One region of the Streptomyces sp. NPDC052396 genome, then DNA from elsewhere that is predicted to be linked to it. Evidence: riboswitches for the same ligand, from Rfam matches in the RefSeq annotation. Region 1 holds a riboswitch; the other holds the start of a gene.
What was found. A riboswitch is a leader RNA that binds a small molecule or an ion and turns the genes downstream of it on or off. The one in region 1 is predicted to bind glycine.
Positions count from the first base shown of each region.

Region 2: linked by a shared signal. The riboswitch ahead of gcvP (aminomethyl-transferring glycine dehydrogenase) and the one ahead of gcvT (glycine cleavage system aminomethyltransferase GcvT) in region 1 are both predicted to bind glycine.

Region 1 covers NZ_JBIUAW010000002.1:465,051-472,672, forward strand. The annotation lists gene ACIHFE_RS07190 (ABC transporter ATP-binding protein) at 1-849, shown strand, start outside; gene ACIHFE_RS07195 (L-serine ammonia-lyase) at 836-2,218, opposite strand; gene glyA (serine hydroxymethyltransferase) at 2,386-3,648, opposite strand; gene gcvH (glycine cleavage system protein GcvH) at 3,688-4,065, opposite strand; gene gcvT (glycine cleavage system aminomethyltransferase GcvT) at 4,120-5,235, opposite strand; glycine riboswitch at 5,374-5,465, opposite strand; gene ACIHFE_RS07215 (enhanced serine sensitivity protein SseB) at 5,687-6,418, shown strand; gene ACIHFE_RS07220 (enhanced serine sensitivity protein SseB C-terminal domain-containing protein) at 6,518-7,297, shown strand; gene ACIHFE_RS07225 (ABC transporter permease) at 7,538-7,622, shown strand, end outside.
Region 2 covers NZ_JBIUAW010000013.1:7,930-15,551, forward strand. The annotation lists gene ACIHFE_RS28230 (bifunctional nuclease family protein) at 1-90, shown strand, start outside; gene ACIHFE_RS28235 (MerR family transcriptional regulator) at 258-941, shown strand; gene ACIHFE_RS28240 (DNA polymerase IV) at 995-2,407, shown strand; gene ACIHFE_RS28245 (PRC-barrel domain-containing protein) at 2,335-2,700, opposite strand; glycine riboswitch at 2,857-2,966, shown strand; gene gcvP (aminomethyl-transferring glycine dehydrogenase) at 3,151-6,036, shown strand; gene ACIHFE_RS28255 (DUF5999 family protein) at 6,120-6,326, opposite strand; gene ACIHFE_RS28260 (hypothetical protein) at 6,629-7,219, opposite strand.

The DNA of each region.
Region 1 (7,622 bases):
CGCTCCCGGATCCCCGCCGAGCGCCGGCGCATCGGCTATGTGCCGCAGGACGGGGCGCTGTTCCCGCATCTGACCGTCGCCGCCAACATCGGCTTCGGCCTGCCCCGCCGCCAACGGCCGCAGCGCGTCCGGGAGATGCTGGCCCTGGTCGGGCTCGACGGGCTGGCCGACCGCCACCCGCACCAGCTCTCCGGCGGGCAGCAGCAGCGCGTCGCGCTGGCCCGCGCCCTGGCCCCCGAGCCCCAACTGCTGCTGCTGGACGAGCCCTTCGCCGCCCTGGACGCGGCGCTGCGCACCGAACTGCGCGCCGAGATAGCCGCCACCCTGCGCCGGGCGGGCGCCACCGCCGTCCTGGTCACCCATGATGTGGACGAGGCGCTGGCCTTCGCCGATGTGATCGCCGTGCTGCGGGACGGCCGGGTCGCCCAGGCCGGCACCCCGCACACCCTCTACCACCGGCCGGCCGACGCGGGCATCGCCCAGACCCTGGGCGAGGCCAATCTGCTGCCCGCCGAGTTCGCCGACGGGCACGCCAGCACCGCCTTCGGCCCGCTGCCGCTGACCGAGGAAACCGGCGCCACCGACCGGGGCACCGTGCTGCTGCGCCCCCACCAGCTGCGCCCGGCCGCCGGACCCGGGCCGCACACGGTACGGGCCCGGGTGCTCGCCAGCCGCTTCCGGGGCCATGACCACCGGGTGGAACTGGCCCCGGCCGAGGGCCGGGGCATGCCCGAACGCCTGGTGGTCTATCTGGCCACCACCCCGCCGCAGACCGGCGGTGACATCCACCTGGCCGCCCAGGGGCCGGCCCATCCGGTGGCCGGGGGCGGCGAGCTCAGCACTCGATGACGTTGACGGCCAGGCCGCCGCGCGCCGTCTCCTTGTACTTGACCTTCATATCGGCGCCGGTCTCCTTCATGGTCTTGATGACCTTGTCCAGGGAGACATGGTGGCGGCCGTCGCCGCGCAGGGCCATCCGGGCCGCGGTGACGGCCTTGGCGGCGGCCATGCCATTGCGCTCGATGCACGGGATCTGCACCAGGCCGCCGACCGGGTCGCAGGTCAGGCCCAGGTTGTGCTCCATGCCGATCTCGGCCGCGTTCTCCACCTGCTCCGGGGTGCCGCCGAGCACCTCGGCCAGGCCGCCGGAGGCCATCGAGCAGGCCGAGCCCACCTCGCCCTGGCAGCCGACCTCGGCGCCCGAGATGGAGGCGTTTTCCTTGAAGAGCATGCCGATGGCACCCGCGGCCAGCAGGAAGCGGACGATGCCGTCCTCGTCGGCGCCGGGCACAAAGTTCATGTAGTAGTGCAGCACGGCCGGGATGATGCCGGCGGCGCCATTGGTGGGGGCGGTCACCACCCGGCCGCCGGCCGCGTTCTCCTCGTTGACCGCCATGGCGTAGATGGTGATCCACTCCATGGCACGGGCCTGCGGGTCGCCCTCGGCGCGCAGCTGGCGGGCCGAAGTGGCCGCGCGGCGGCGGACCTTGAGGCCGCCGGGGAGGATGCCCTCGCGGGACATGCCGCGGGTGACACAGGCCTGCATCACGCGCCAGATCTCCAGCAGACCCTCGCGGATCTCGGTCTCGGTGCGCCAGGCCTTCTCGTTCTCCAGCATCAGCGCGGAGATCGACAGGCCGGTCTCCCGGGAGAGCCGCAGCAGCTCGTCACCGGTGCGGAAGGGGTACTTCAGGACGGTGTCGTCCAGGACGATGCGGTCCTGGCCCACCGCGTCCTCGTCGACCACGAAGCCGCCGCCGACCGAGTAGTAGGTCTTCTCCAGCAGGGGCGCGCCGGCCTCGTCGTAGGCGAACAGCGTCATGCCGTTGGCGTGGTACGGCAGGGCGCGGCGGCGGTGCAGGATCAGCTGGGTGGACTCATCGAAGTCGATCTCGTGGGCGGAGCCGATCTCGGTGCCCAGGAGCCGGAGGCGCTTGGTGGTGCGGATGCGCTCCACCTCGTCGTCGGCGGTCTCCACATCGACGGTGCGCGGGGAGTGGCCTTCCAGGCCCAGCAGCACGGCCTTGGGGGTGCCATGGCCGTGGCCGGTGGCGCCCAGCGAGCCGAAGAGCTCGGCGCGCACCGAGGCGGTGTGGGCCAGCAGGCCCTCGTTCTTCAGGCGTCCTACGAACATGCGCGCCGCCCGCATCGGACCCACCGTGTGGGAGCTGGACGGGCCTATGCCGATCGAGAACAGATCGAATACGGAGATGGCCACGGTGGCAGCTCCTTGCGAAATCGGGGGTGGTGCGGGGAGGGGAGGGAGTGCCCGCACTTCAGTGTGCGTGATGCGGGCGGATTTATGCCGTTGGGCGGCCGTGATACGGGGCACCCCGCCCACCTGTCAGTGTGCGTGATGCCCCGTACCGGAGGGTTAACCCGGGGTTACTTCAGGCCGGGGTACAGCGGGTGCTTGTCGGCCAGCGCCGTGACCCGGGCGCGCAGCGCCACCGCGTCATAGGCCGGCTTGAGCGCCTCGGCGATGATGTCGGCGACCTCGCGGAAGTCCTCCGCCTGGAAGCCGCGGGTGGCCAGCGCCGGGGTCCCGATGCGCAGACCCGAGGTGATCATCGGGGGGCGCGGGTCGTTGGGGATGGCGTTGCGGTTGACGGTGATGCCGACCTCGTGGAGGCGGTCCTCCGCCTGCTGGCCGTCCAGCTCGCTGTTGCGCAGGTCGACCAGGACCAGGTGGACGTCGGTGCCGCCGGACAGCACGGAGACGCCGGCCTCCTTGGCGTCGTCCTGGACCAGGCGCTCGGCCAGGATCCGGGCGCCCTCCAGGGTGCGGCGCTGGCGGTCCTTGAACTCCTCGGTGGCCGCGACCTTGAAGGCGACCGCCTTGGCGGCGATCACATGCTCCAGCGGACCACCCTGCTGACCGGGGAAGACCGCGGAGTTGATCTTCTTGGCCAGTTCGGCGGTGGACAGGATCACACCGCCGCGCGGGCCGCCCAGGGTCTTGTGGGTGGTGGTGGTCACCACATGGGCGTGCGGCACCGGGGAGGGGTGCAGCCCGGCGGCCACCAGACCCGCGAAGTGGGCCATGTCCACCATCAGGTAGGCGCCCACCTCGTCCGCGATCCGGCGGAAGGCGGCGAAGTCCAGCTGGCGCGGGTAGGCGGACCAGCCGGCCACGATCAGCTTCGGGCGGTGCTCCTTGGCGAGCCGCTCGACCTCCTCCATGTCGACCAGGTTGGTCTTCTCGTCCACGTGGTAGGCGACCACGTTGTAGAGCTTGCCGGAGAAGTTGATCTTCATGCCATGGGTGAGGTGCCCGCCGTGGGCGAGGTTCAGACCCAGGATGGTGTCACCGGGGGAGAGCAGGGCGAACATGGCGGCCGCGTTGGCCTGGGCGCCGGAGTGCGGCTGGACGTTCGCGTGCTCGGCGCCGAACAGCGCCTTGATCCGGTCGATGGCGATCTGCTCGACGACGTCGACGTGCTCGCAACCGCCGTAGTAGCGGCGGCCCGGGTAGCCCTCGGCGTACTTGTTGGTGAGGACCGAGCCCTGGGCCTCCATGACCGCGACCGGAGCGAAGTTCTCCGAGGCGATCATCTCGAGGGTGGACTGCTGGCGGTGGAGTTCGGCGTCGACAGCGGCGGCGACGTCGGGGTCGAGCTCATGGAGGGAGCTGTTCAGCAGAGACATGAGTTCTTCCTGGACTTCCTGGGCGGGAGGCGGACGGAATCAGCCGGCGAAGTCGGTGTACTCGTCGGCGGAGAGGAGGTCCGCCGGCTCGTCGGTGACCTTCACCTTGAACAGCCAGCCGCCCTCGAAGGGGGCGGAGTTCACCAGCGCCGGGTCGTCCACCACGTCCTGGTTGGCCGCGACCACCTCGCCCGTGACGGGGGAGTAGAGGTCGCTGACCGACTTGGTGGACTCCAGCTCGCCACAGGTCTCGCCCGCGGTGACCGTGTCGCCCACCGCGGGGAGCTGGGCGTAGACCACGTCACCGAGCGAGTTGGCCGCGAACTCGGTGATACCGACCGTGGCGACGCCGTTCTCGTCGGCGGCCGACAGCCACTCGTGCTCCTTGCTGTAGCGCAGCTGCTGGGGGTTGCTCATGGGTTGATTCTCCTGTACGTGCGGGTGTGCTGGTGAACGGGGCTTGGCCTGGGGTCAGCGCGAACGCTTGTAGAAGGGCAGGGCCACCACCTGGTACGGCTCGTGGCTGCCGCGGATGTCCACCGCCACGCCCTCGGTGCCGGGCGCCGCGTGGGCCGCGTCCACATAGGCGATGGCGATGGGCTTGCCGAGGGTGGGGGAGGGGGCGCCGGAGGTCACCTCACCGATGATCTCGCCGCCCGCGACTACCTGATATCCGGCGCGCGGAACGCGGCGGCCGTCCGCCACCAGGCCGACCAGCTTGCGCGGCGGGGCCGTCTCGGCCCGCTCGGCGGCCTCCTGGAGCGCCGCCCTGCCCACGAAGTCGCCGGGCTTGTCGAACTTCACCACCCGGCCCAGGCCCGCGTCGAAGGGCGTGGTGGCGGTGGTCAGCTCATTCCCGTACAGCGGCATGCCCGCCTCCAGGCGCAGGGTGTCCCGGCAGGACAGCCCGCAGGGCGCCAGACCGGCCTCGGCGCCCGCCTCGGTCAGTGCCTGCCAGAGCTTCTCGGCGTCGGCCGGGGAGACAAACAGCTCGAAGCCGTCCTCGCCGGTGTAGCCGGTGCGGGCGATCAGCGCGTCCACGCCCGCCACGGTGCCGGGCAGGCCCGCGTAGTACTTCAGGCCGTCCAGATCGGCGTCGGTGAGCGACTTGACGATGGCGGGGGAGGCCGGGCCCTGGACGGCGATCAGCGCGTAGTTCTCGCGGTCGTCACGGACAGCGGCGTCGAAGCCGGCGGCGCGCTCGGTGAGGGCGTCCAGCACGGTCTGGGCGTTGGAGGCGTTGGCCACCACCATGAACTCCTGCTCGCCCAGGCGGTAGACGATCAGGTCGTCCAGGATGCCGCCGCGCTCGTCGCAGATCATGGTGTAGCGGGCGCGGCCCACGGCCAGCACGGAGAGGTGGCCGACCAGGGCGTGATCCAGGGCCTCGCCGGCCTGCGGGCCGGTGAGGGTGATCTCGCCCATGTGCGAGAGGTCGAAGAGCCCGGCGCGGGTGCGTACCGCCTGGTGCTCATCGCGCTCGCTGCCGTAGCGCAGCGGCATCTCCCAGCCGGCGAAGTCGGTCATGGTGGCGCCCAGCGCGCGGTGCAGCGCGTCAAGGGCAGTGCGGCGGGGGACAGCGGTCATCATCGGGCTCCCGGGCAGACGTCGCGAGGATCGGCCTCCCCATCTGTCATCGGAACCTGAGAGGTTCACCAAGAGCCCGGGGGCCTCGGCTTGCACCTTGGGTGGGGCCGCGCAGGCGGCCCGCTTTTCAGATCTGCCTCATCGCACGCGGTACGGGGCCTGAGAGATTCAAGGGAGGGACTTGCTCCTTCGGCGCCCGGTGCGACCCGGGACTCTCCCGCGCGGATTCGAGCGGCCGGTATGCAGTTGTGCCGGTTGGCGCGCACATCATTGCACGTATGGGTGGCCCATGGATCGTCTGTGCGTTGTGAATTTGGCCGCGGGTGGGTGGGGCCGGCCGCGTCCACGCGGCGGAACCGCATGGTGCAGCCGTCCCGCGCCCCTTGGGGGGCGCGGCATCCGTTATCGTGCGGGCGTCTGAACGCAACAACGCGCACGGGGTGGGACAGCGATGACTTGGCCGGGGAACGAACTGGAGCGGACGTTCGCGGCAGCCGTCGGCGCGCCCGACGCCGGCCCGCGCATCGTCGACGCCCTCGGCCGCGCCCATCTGTGGATACCCCTGCCGGGCGGCGGCGGACCGGACAGCCGTGAACTGGACCTGCCCACCGTGGAACTCGGCGGTGCCGCCTTTGTCCCGGTGTTCAGCTCCGAGCAGGAGTTCCGGCGGGTGGCCGGTGAGCAGATGCCCTATGCGGTCGCCCCCGCCGTGGAGTTCGCCCGCGGGCTGCCCCCGCAGGTCGGCATCGTGGTCAATCACGAGGGAACGGTCACCGTGCCCCTGCCGCCGGCCGCCGTGGCCGAGCTGTGCCGGGCCGGCCGGGTACGGCTGCCCGGCGAGCCCAACGGCGGCCGGGTGCGGCTGCGCGAGCCCGACTGGCAGGAGGAGCCCACCGGCTTCCTGGCCGCCGCCGGGCTGGAGTTCGCCGGCATCCAGATGGTGCGCACCGCCCGCCGGGCGCTGGCCGAGGTCGAGTGCGAGGCGCCCGCGCTGTTCGTCGGCGTCGAACTCGACCTGCCCGACGACGCCTCCCGGGCCGCCGCCCTGGAGGCGGTGGGCCGGGCCCTGGGCGCGGCCCCGGTGCCCTGGCCGGTGCAACTGGTCTTTCTGGATGTGGCCCAGGACCCGGTCGCGGAGTGGCTGCTGGGCCGGGTCCGTCCGTTCTACGACCGTGACCGGTGACCGCGCCACAGGCAGCGCACGCCTCGTAAGCTGGAGGGACTCAACGGCCCGGACGGGGCCGAGGGACCCGGAAACGGCCGGAAGAAGAGGCGGAATCAGGTGAGCGCGGGCGCGGAGGGCGGCGTGGAGCAGGTGCTGCGCCAAGTGGCGCCCGGGCGGTACGAGACCTATGAGGCACTGCTGCACGCCATAGCCGAGGACCGGCTGTGGCTGCTGCTGTGGCACGGCCAGGCCGGCTCCCCGGACGCCCAGTACGGCAACATGGAGGTGGACGGCCTGGGTTACGCCCCCTGTGTCACCTCCGCCGCCGAACTGGCCGCCAGCGGCTGGAACCGCGCCCATGAGGTCGTCCCCGGCCGCCGGCTGGCCGCCTCGCTCTATCCCGGCCACTGGGGCCTGTGGCTCAACCCGCACGCCCCGGGCGGCGGAGTGGGCATCCCCTGGCTCGATCTGCGCCGTATCGCCGGCGGCCTGGACCGGCTGCCCGCCGGGCCGCTGCAGTTGAGCGAACCCACCACCGAGACCGGGGACGCCGGGCGGTTCTACGCCCTGCTCACCCAGCACGCCCAGCGCACCCCGGCGGTGCGGGCGCTGCGCCGCGCCTGGGTGCGTCCGGCGCTGGGCGCCCCGTACCTGGCCATTGGGCTGGATCTGTACGACGGCTCCCAAGCCACCGTGGAAGCCGTGCAGTTGATGATGCGTCAGGCGATTGACGCGGTGCCGGACGGGGTGCCGGTGTCCACCGTGGCGATGTCGGACGACTATGACCCGGTGGTGATGTGGATGCGGGTCAACGCCGCTCCCTTCTACGACCGGCAGGGGCACGGCGGAGCCGTGCCGGTGCCCGGTTATGGCTATCCGCACCAGCCTTCCCACTAGGACTTGTCCGGATAACGGAATCCCCTTCCGCACATCACGGTTGCGCATCCATTGGTTGCCGGGTCTGGCGGGTGATCGCTAACGCGTTGAAGACTCCCGCTCCAAGGACCCGTCGGTCCGGTACGACCTGCTCCGCGTGAACGTCCCGCACTACCGCACCACTTGCACCAGTGATGTGAACCAGCCGCTGTCAGCGGTCAGGCGTGCGCCGGCCCTGCGCCGGTTGAGAGGGGTCCCACGATGACGGCACCGTTGCCCGAGACCAGTCCGGCCGATCCGATGGACGTCGTCGGCGACGCACCCGCCAAGGCCATCGAGGGACGCT
Region 2 (7,622 bases), on a different contig from region 1:
ATCCCCGACGAGCAGGAGGACGAGGTCGAGAAGTTCCGGGAGTTCCTGGACCAGATCTCGCCGGAGGACTTCGGCAGCAGCAGTCAATGAGGCGCGCGGCGGGACGGTCCGGCGCATTCGAGTAGCCTTTCCCGCTACGGGGACACGTAAAACCACTCTCTGGGTGATTATCACTCGGCGTGCCGAGTGTGGCGATCGTTGACGCACCCCAAGCGACTGCCTACCGTCGAGAAGGCAGGTCAAGGACGGAGGTCGGCGTGAGAAGCACGGGCGACGGTACAGCGGTCGGCAGTCCGTATCCGCTGCATGGGGGAACGGTCGAACCGGTGACCCTCCCCCCCAGCCTGAATGGCATGGGCGGCACCCCCGTCCCCGCCGCGGCGGCGGTCACCGCGCCGCGCGGGCATGACTCCGGCGCGGCCGGGGCCGACAAGACGGCGAGCGGCGGCGACAACATCGGCTATCGCGGCCCGACCGCCTGTGCGGCGGCCGGGATCACCTATCGGCAGCTGGACTACTGGGCGCGCACCGGCCTGGTGGAGCCGAGTGTGCGGCCCGCTTATGGCTCGGGCAGCCAGCGGCTGTACAGCTTCCGTGATGTGGTCGTCCTCAAGATCGTCAAACGGCTGCTGGACACCGGGGTGTCCCTGCAGAACATCCGCACCGCAGTGCAGCACCTGCGCGCCCGAGGGATGGCCGACCTGGCGCAGCTGACGCTGATGAGCGATGGCGCCACGGTCTACGAGTGCGTCTCTCCGGACGATGTGGTCGGTCTGCTGCAGGGCGGTCAGGGGGTCTTCGGAATCGCCGTCGGTGTGGTGTGGCGCGATGTGGAGAGCGCGCTGGCGCAGCTGCACGGCGAGCGCGTGGACACCGGCGAGACCCTGATCGGCCACAACCCGGCCGATGAGCTGGCCCGGCGCCGCAACCGCGCCGGCTGACGCCCGCTCGCGCGACTGCGCGATTGTCAGTGGCATGCGGCAGCATCGATCTTGTGAGAGGTGCGCCGACCATCCTGCATCTGGACATGGACGCTTTCTACGCTTCGGCGGAGCAGGCGGCCAAGCCCAGCCTGCGCGGAAAGCCGGTGGTGGTCGGCGGCATCGGTCCGCGGGGCGTGGTGGCCACGGCCTCGTACGAGGCCCGGGTGTTCGGCGTCCACTCGGCCATGGCCACCGCTCAGGCCAGGCGGCTGTGCCCCAATGCCGCCTACCTCACCCCCCGGTTCTCGCTCTACCAGCAGATCAGCGCCACCGTCATGGAGCTGCTGGGGGCGCTGTCCCCGCTGGTCGAGCCGCTGAGCCTGGACGAGGCCTTTGTGGATCTGGAGGCGGGTGGGATCGAGCCCAGCTCGGCGGCCGCCCGCGCGGTGGGCGAGCGGCTGCGCCGGGACATCCGGGCGGCCACCGGGCTCAGCGGGTCGGTGGGGCTGGCCGGGGCCAAGATGTTCGCCAAGATCGCCTCGGAACAGGCCAAGCCGGACGGCCTGGTGGTGGTCGAGCCCGGCACCGAGCTGGAGCTGCTGGGCCCGATGCCGGTGCGGACCATCCCCGGTGTCGGCCCGGCCACCGCCGAGGTGCTGCGCAAGGCCGGCATCCACACGGTCGGCGAGACTGCCGAGGCGGGCGAGGCGGAACTGGTCCGGCTCCTCGGCAAGGCGCATGGCGCCGGGCTGTACGCGCTGGCCACCGGGCATGACGACCGCCCGGTGGTGGCCGAGCGGGACGCCAAGTCCGTCTCCGTGGAGGACACCTTCGAGGAGGACCTGACCGACCGCACCCGGGTGCAGCTGGAGCTGGCCCGGCTTGCCGACCGCTGTGTGCGGCGGCTGCGGGCCGCGGGCCGGTCGGGCCGGACCGTGGTGATCAAGGTGCGGCGCTATGACTTCTCCACCCTGACCCGCTCGGAGACCCTGCGCGGCCCGACCGACGACCCGGCCGTGGTGCGGGAGGCGGCCATCCGGCTGCTGGAGGCGGTGGACACCACCGCCGGGGTGCGGCTGCTGGGCGTGGGCGTCAGCGGCCTGGCCGACTACACCCAGGAGGACCTCTTCGCCCAGGCGGCGCACGAGGCGGAGGCCGCGATACCGGAGGCCGGCGAGGCGCCGGAGGCGGAGCCCGCCGCGGTGCCGCGCTCCCGCCGGTGGCTGCCCGGACTGGACGTCCGGCACCAGGTGTACGGGGCCGGCTGGGTCCAGGGCAGCGGGGTCGGCAGGGTCACCGTACGGTTCGAGGAACCCTGGTCCGCGCCGGGCCGGGTACGGACCTTCCCGGTGGACGATCCCGCGCTGGAGCCCGCCGACCCGTTGCCGCTGATCCGGCCCGCCGACGATGATCAGCCGGCCGGGGAGCCGGGGAAGCCGTCACCGGACGGACGGGAGGCGTCCGCGGGCAGGCCCAGCCGGTAGTGGTGGTAGAGCCGCAGCTCCTGCTCCGGGGAGAGATGGCGGCCGACTCCCAGGTCCGGAGCCTGGCGGATGAGCGCCCGCTCATAGGGGATGCGCAGCGTGTCACCGACCAGCCTGCTGGGTTCCAGCGGTACGAAGGCGTCCCGGCCGAACAGGCCGGTGCGCACCGCCGCCCACTCCGGCTCCCCGGTCGCGTCGTCGAGGTACACCTCGTCCACCGTGCCGATCTTCGCGCCGTCGCGGTCGTATGCCTTGCGGCCGATCAGGCTCCGGGGGTCGATGTCGGTCTGCATGAGTCCTCCCATGAGTCACGCCTGCCCTTGGGGTATCTCGAAGGAGGTCCCAAACACCCCTGGACACCCCGAGAACCACAAAAAGCGACAAAGCGTTGTATGGCCACTTGGGACATCCGCCTGCGCAGACCCGCTGGTAGGCTGGCGATTGGCCGCAGAATCCGTGCGGGAGAGTCCTTTGGAAGGGGCCTTGACGGCACCCACGAAGGCGCCGAAGGAGCAAATCCTCCCCGGAATCTCTCAGGCACCCGTACCGCATGGATGAGGTCACTCTGGAAAGCAGGGCGGGCCCCGGCCAGACACCATGCGGAGCCCTTCCTCACCGACGGTGAAAGCCGGGCGTGGCATGCCCGGTGAAGCTCTCAGGTTGAGATGACAGAGGGGGAGGCCGTCCGGGTACCCGCGCCGTGGTACCCCTCGCAGGTCGCAATGACCAGGAGGCCCCCGCAGATGACCGCCCACCGCATCTCCCTTTCCGACCTGGAGCGCGGCACTCCGTTCGCCGACCGCCACATAGGGCCCGACGCCGAGGCCCAGGCCAAGATGCTCGCCCAGGTCGGCTTTGGCTCGCTGGACGAGCTCACCGCCGCCGCCGCGCCCGATGTGATCAAGACCGCCGAGGCGCTCCGGCTGCCCGGGCCCCGCACCGAGCCCGAGGTGCTGGCCGAGCTGCGCGGCCTGGCCGACCGCAATCAGGTGCTCACCTCCATGATCGGCCTGGGCTACTACGGCACCTTCACCCCGCCGGTGATCCTGCGCAATGTCATGGAGAACCCGGCCTGGTACACCGCCTACACGCCCTACCAGCCGGAGATCTCCCAGGGTCGGCTGGAGGCGCTGCTCAACTTCCAGACCGTGGTGGCCGACCTGACCGGACTGCCCACCTCCGGCGCCTCGCTGCTGGACGAGGGGACCGCCGCCGCCGAGGCGATGGCCCTCTCCCGGCGGGTCGGCAAGGTCAAGGGCGGTGTCTTCCTGGTGGACGCCGACACCCTCCCGCAGACCATCGCCGTCCTGGAGACCCGCGCCGAGCCCACCGGGGTTCCGGTGGTGGTGGCCGACCTCAGTGAGGGCATTCCCCAGGAGGCCGCGGAGCGCGGAGTGTTCGGCGTGCTGCTGCAGTACCCCGGCGCGTCCGGCGCGGTACGCGACCTGCGCCCGGTCATCGAGCGGGCGCATGAGCTGGGCGCGGTCGTCACCGTCGCCGCCGACCTGCTCGCCCTCACCCTGCTGACCTCGCCGGGAGAGCTGGGCGCCGACATCGCGGTGGGCACCACCCAGCGCTTCGGTGTGCCCATGGGCTTCGGCGGTCCGCACGCCGGCTTTATGGCGGTGCGGGAGACCTTCGCCCGCAGCCTGCCCGGCCGGCTGGTCGGCGTCTCGGTGGACGCGGACGGCAACAAGGCCTACCGCCTGGCCCTGCAGACCCGTGAGCAGCACATCCGCCGGGAGAAGGCCACCAGCAACATCTGCACCGCCCAGGTGCTGCTCGCCGTGATGGCCGGCATGTACGCCGTCTACCACGGTCCGCAGGGCCTGGCCGCCATCGCGCGCCGCACCCACCGCTATGCCGCCGTCCTCGCCGAGGGGCTGCGGGCCGGCGGGGTGGAGCTGGCGCACGACCGGTACTTCGACACCCTCACCGCCAGAACTCCCGGACGGGCCGCGGACATTGTCCGGGAGGCCGGCGAACGCGGCGTCAACCTGCGGCTGGTGGACGCCGACCGGGTCGGCATCGCCTGTGACGAGACCACCACCCGGGACCATCTGGCCGCCGTCTGGGCCGCCTTCGGGGTCCGGGCCGAGGTCGCGGAGCTGGACGAGCGGGTCACCGACGCACTGCCCGAGGAGCTGCTGCGCGCCGGTGACTACCTCACCCACCCGGTCTTCCACCAGCACCGCTCCGAGACCGCCATGCTGCGCTATCTGCGCCGCCTGGCCGACCGGGACTACGCGCTGGACCGGGGCATGATCCCGCTCGGCTCCTGCACCATGAAGCTCAACGCCACCACCGAGATGGAGCCGGTCACCTGGCCGGAGTTCGCCGCCCTGCACCCCTTCGCCCCCATGGAGCAGGCCGAGGGCTACCGCACGCTGATCGGCGAGCTGGAAGAGCGGCTGGCCGAGATCACCGGGTACGACAAGGTGTCCATCCAGCCGAACGCCGGTTCCCAGGGCGAGCTGGCGGGTCTGCTGGCGGTCCGGGCGTACCACCGGGCCAATGGCGACACCGGGCGCGTCGTCTGCCTGATCCCTTCCTCCGCGCACGGCACCAACGCGGCCAGCGCGGTGATGGCCGGGATGAAGGTCGTGGTGGTCAAGACCGGTGAGGACGGCGAGGTCGACGCGGCCGACCTGCGCGCCAAGATCGAGCAGTACCGCGATGAGCTGGCCGTGCTGATGGTCACCTACCCCTCCACCCATGGGGTGTTCGAGGAGCACATCAGCGACATCTGCGCCCTGGTGCATGACGCGGGCGGTCAGGTGTACGTGGACGGCGCCAACCTCAACGCCCTGGTGGGCGTGGCCAAGCCGGGCGAGTTCGGCGGCGATGTCTCCCACTTGAACCTGCACAAGACCTTCTGTATCCCGCACGGCGGCGGCGGCCCCGGCGTCGGCCCGGTGGCGGTCCGCGCCCACCTGGCCCCGTACCTGCCCAACCACCCGCTGCAGCCCACCGCGGGCCCGGCCACCGGCGTCGGCCCCATCTCCGCCGCCCCCTGGGGATCGGCCGGCATCCTGCCCATCTCCTGGGCCTACGTCCGGCTGATGGGTGGCGAGGGCCTCAAGCGCGCCACCCAGGTCGCGGTGCTCGGCGCCAACTACATCGCCAAGCGCCTGGAGCCGCACTACCCGGTGCTCTACACCGGCCCGCACGGCCTGGTGGCCCATGAGTGCATCATCGACCTGCGGCCGCTGACCAAGGCGACCGGGGTGAGCGTGGACGATGTCGCCAAGCGGCTGATCGACTACGGCTTCCACGCGCCGACCATGTCCTTCCCGGTGGCCGGCACCTTGATGATCGAGCCCACCGAGAGCGAGGACCTGGCCGAACTCGACCGGTTCTGCGAGGCGATGATCGCGATCCGTGCGGAGATCGACAAGGTTGGCTCGGGCGAGTGGGACAAGGACGACAACCCGCTGCGCAACGCCCCGCACACCGCAGCCTCGGTGGCGGGGGAGTGGCAGCATCCCTACAGCCGGGCCGAGGCGGTCTTCCCGGACGGGGTCTCGGCGGCCGAGAAGTACTGGCCGCCGGTGCGCCGGGTCGACGGGGCCTATGGCGACCGCAACCTGGTGTGCTCCTGCCCGCCGTTGGAGGAGTACGAGGGCTGATGCCCTGAGACCGGCACACACTTCGGGGCCGGCTCGGCGATACGCCGGGCCGGCCCCTGGTCTTCCACGTGGATGAGATGCCGTCAGGCGGCGGTCGCCACATGCTCGGTGCCCAGCGGCCGGTGCGGAGCGATGATGCGTCCGTCCGGCAGCAGCTCACCGGTGTCCTCGAAGCAGAGGACGCCGTTGCACAGCAGGCTCCAGCCTTGCTGGGGGAAGTGCGCCACGAGCTGGGCGGCTTCCCGGTCGGCGGAGTCGGCTGACGGGCACGCGGGCTGGTGCTGGCACATGGGAGGGTTCTTTCGCTGGGATGTCGGTGATGCTGTCGCTGTGCTGCGGCTCGATGCGGTGGTCATGCCGCCCCCCGTTGCGATGTCGTCGTGTCGGTCCCAGTCTTGCCCTACGGGCGTGATTCCGCAGGGATTTCACGTCAGCGGTCCTCACCGGGTGAAGACGCGTCACCCGTGCGGGCGGTTGCCGCCAACGGCACTGTCCCTTCGGGGGGTTGTGCCCTTCGGAGCGGACTAGCCCGAGCGGGTGAGGGCAGCGCCAGGCGCCCCATGGCGGTGCCACGGGGCGCCTCGGCGTCCGCTCAGGCGGAGGTGCGCAGCAGCGGTGCGGGGGTGAGCCGGAGGGCGAGCACCGGCAGCAGGTCGGCGAACCGGTGCGGGCGGTGCGCGGCGATGCCCGGTGGTGCCGGGGCCAGCGGCACCAGCAGGTCCCCGGGCGCGGGCAGCGGGGAGGCGGGGTCGGCGGTGAGGTCGCCGTGCAGCCAGAGGGTGAGCATGTACAGGCCGGGCACGGTCAGCAGCCGGGGCTGGTAGGGCGTGCTCAGCGACTCGGCCTGGCGCAGGGCGAGTTCGGTGGAGGCGACATACGGTCCCTCGGAGAAGTGCGAGAAGGCCCAGCCGTCGGCGGTCAGCATGCTCTCCCCCGCGGCCATGGCGCGGCCGTCCGCCCCCTTGATCAGGAAGCGCCAGCCGCTGAGGCGGGTGCGGGGCGCCGTGCCGCCCGTCGTGCCCTGCTCCAACACATGGACGGGAAGCGGGAGTTCGCAGGTGAGTGATCCCTGTGCGGACTTCAGGGCCGGGGTGCGGGTCTCACGGACCGCGGTGGGGGAGCCGAGCGCGGTGACGATGCTGCGGAGGGCAGGCGCGGGGGCAGGGGGGAGATGCAGCGGCATGATGGGTCGCCTCTCACTTCGGAGACACGTTGGTGCTGGGCAGGTGACGACGACGCTGTCGGCGTGCGGGGTCAGAGGGGAGCCGGACCGGCTGCCGGGGCGCCTACTCTCTGCCTCACCCCGGAGTTTATACGACACGTGTTCACATGATGTTTCGGCTAGCTGTCGCCGGCATTACCGGCAAGGAGAAATCCGGGCCGAGTGCGCGGAGGATTTCGGTGATTTCGTGCCCGGCACGGACGCCTGACCTCAGATTCTTTCCCGTCAGTGGTAGGCCGAAACTCGTCGGTATTTATCACCAGCGCAATGCGCCCGGCTCCTGATGCACCGTCATGCCATCGGAATGTGCCGGAGTACGCTCGGGGGAGAGCCTAGCGGCAATGCGCGGGGCGCGAGGCGTTTC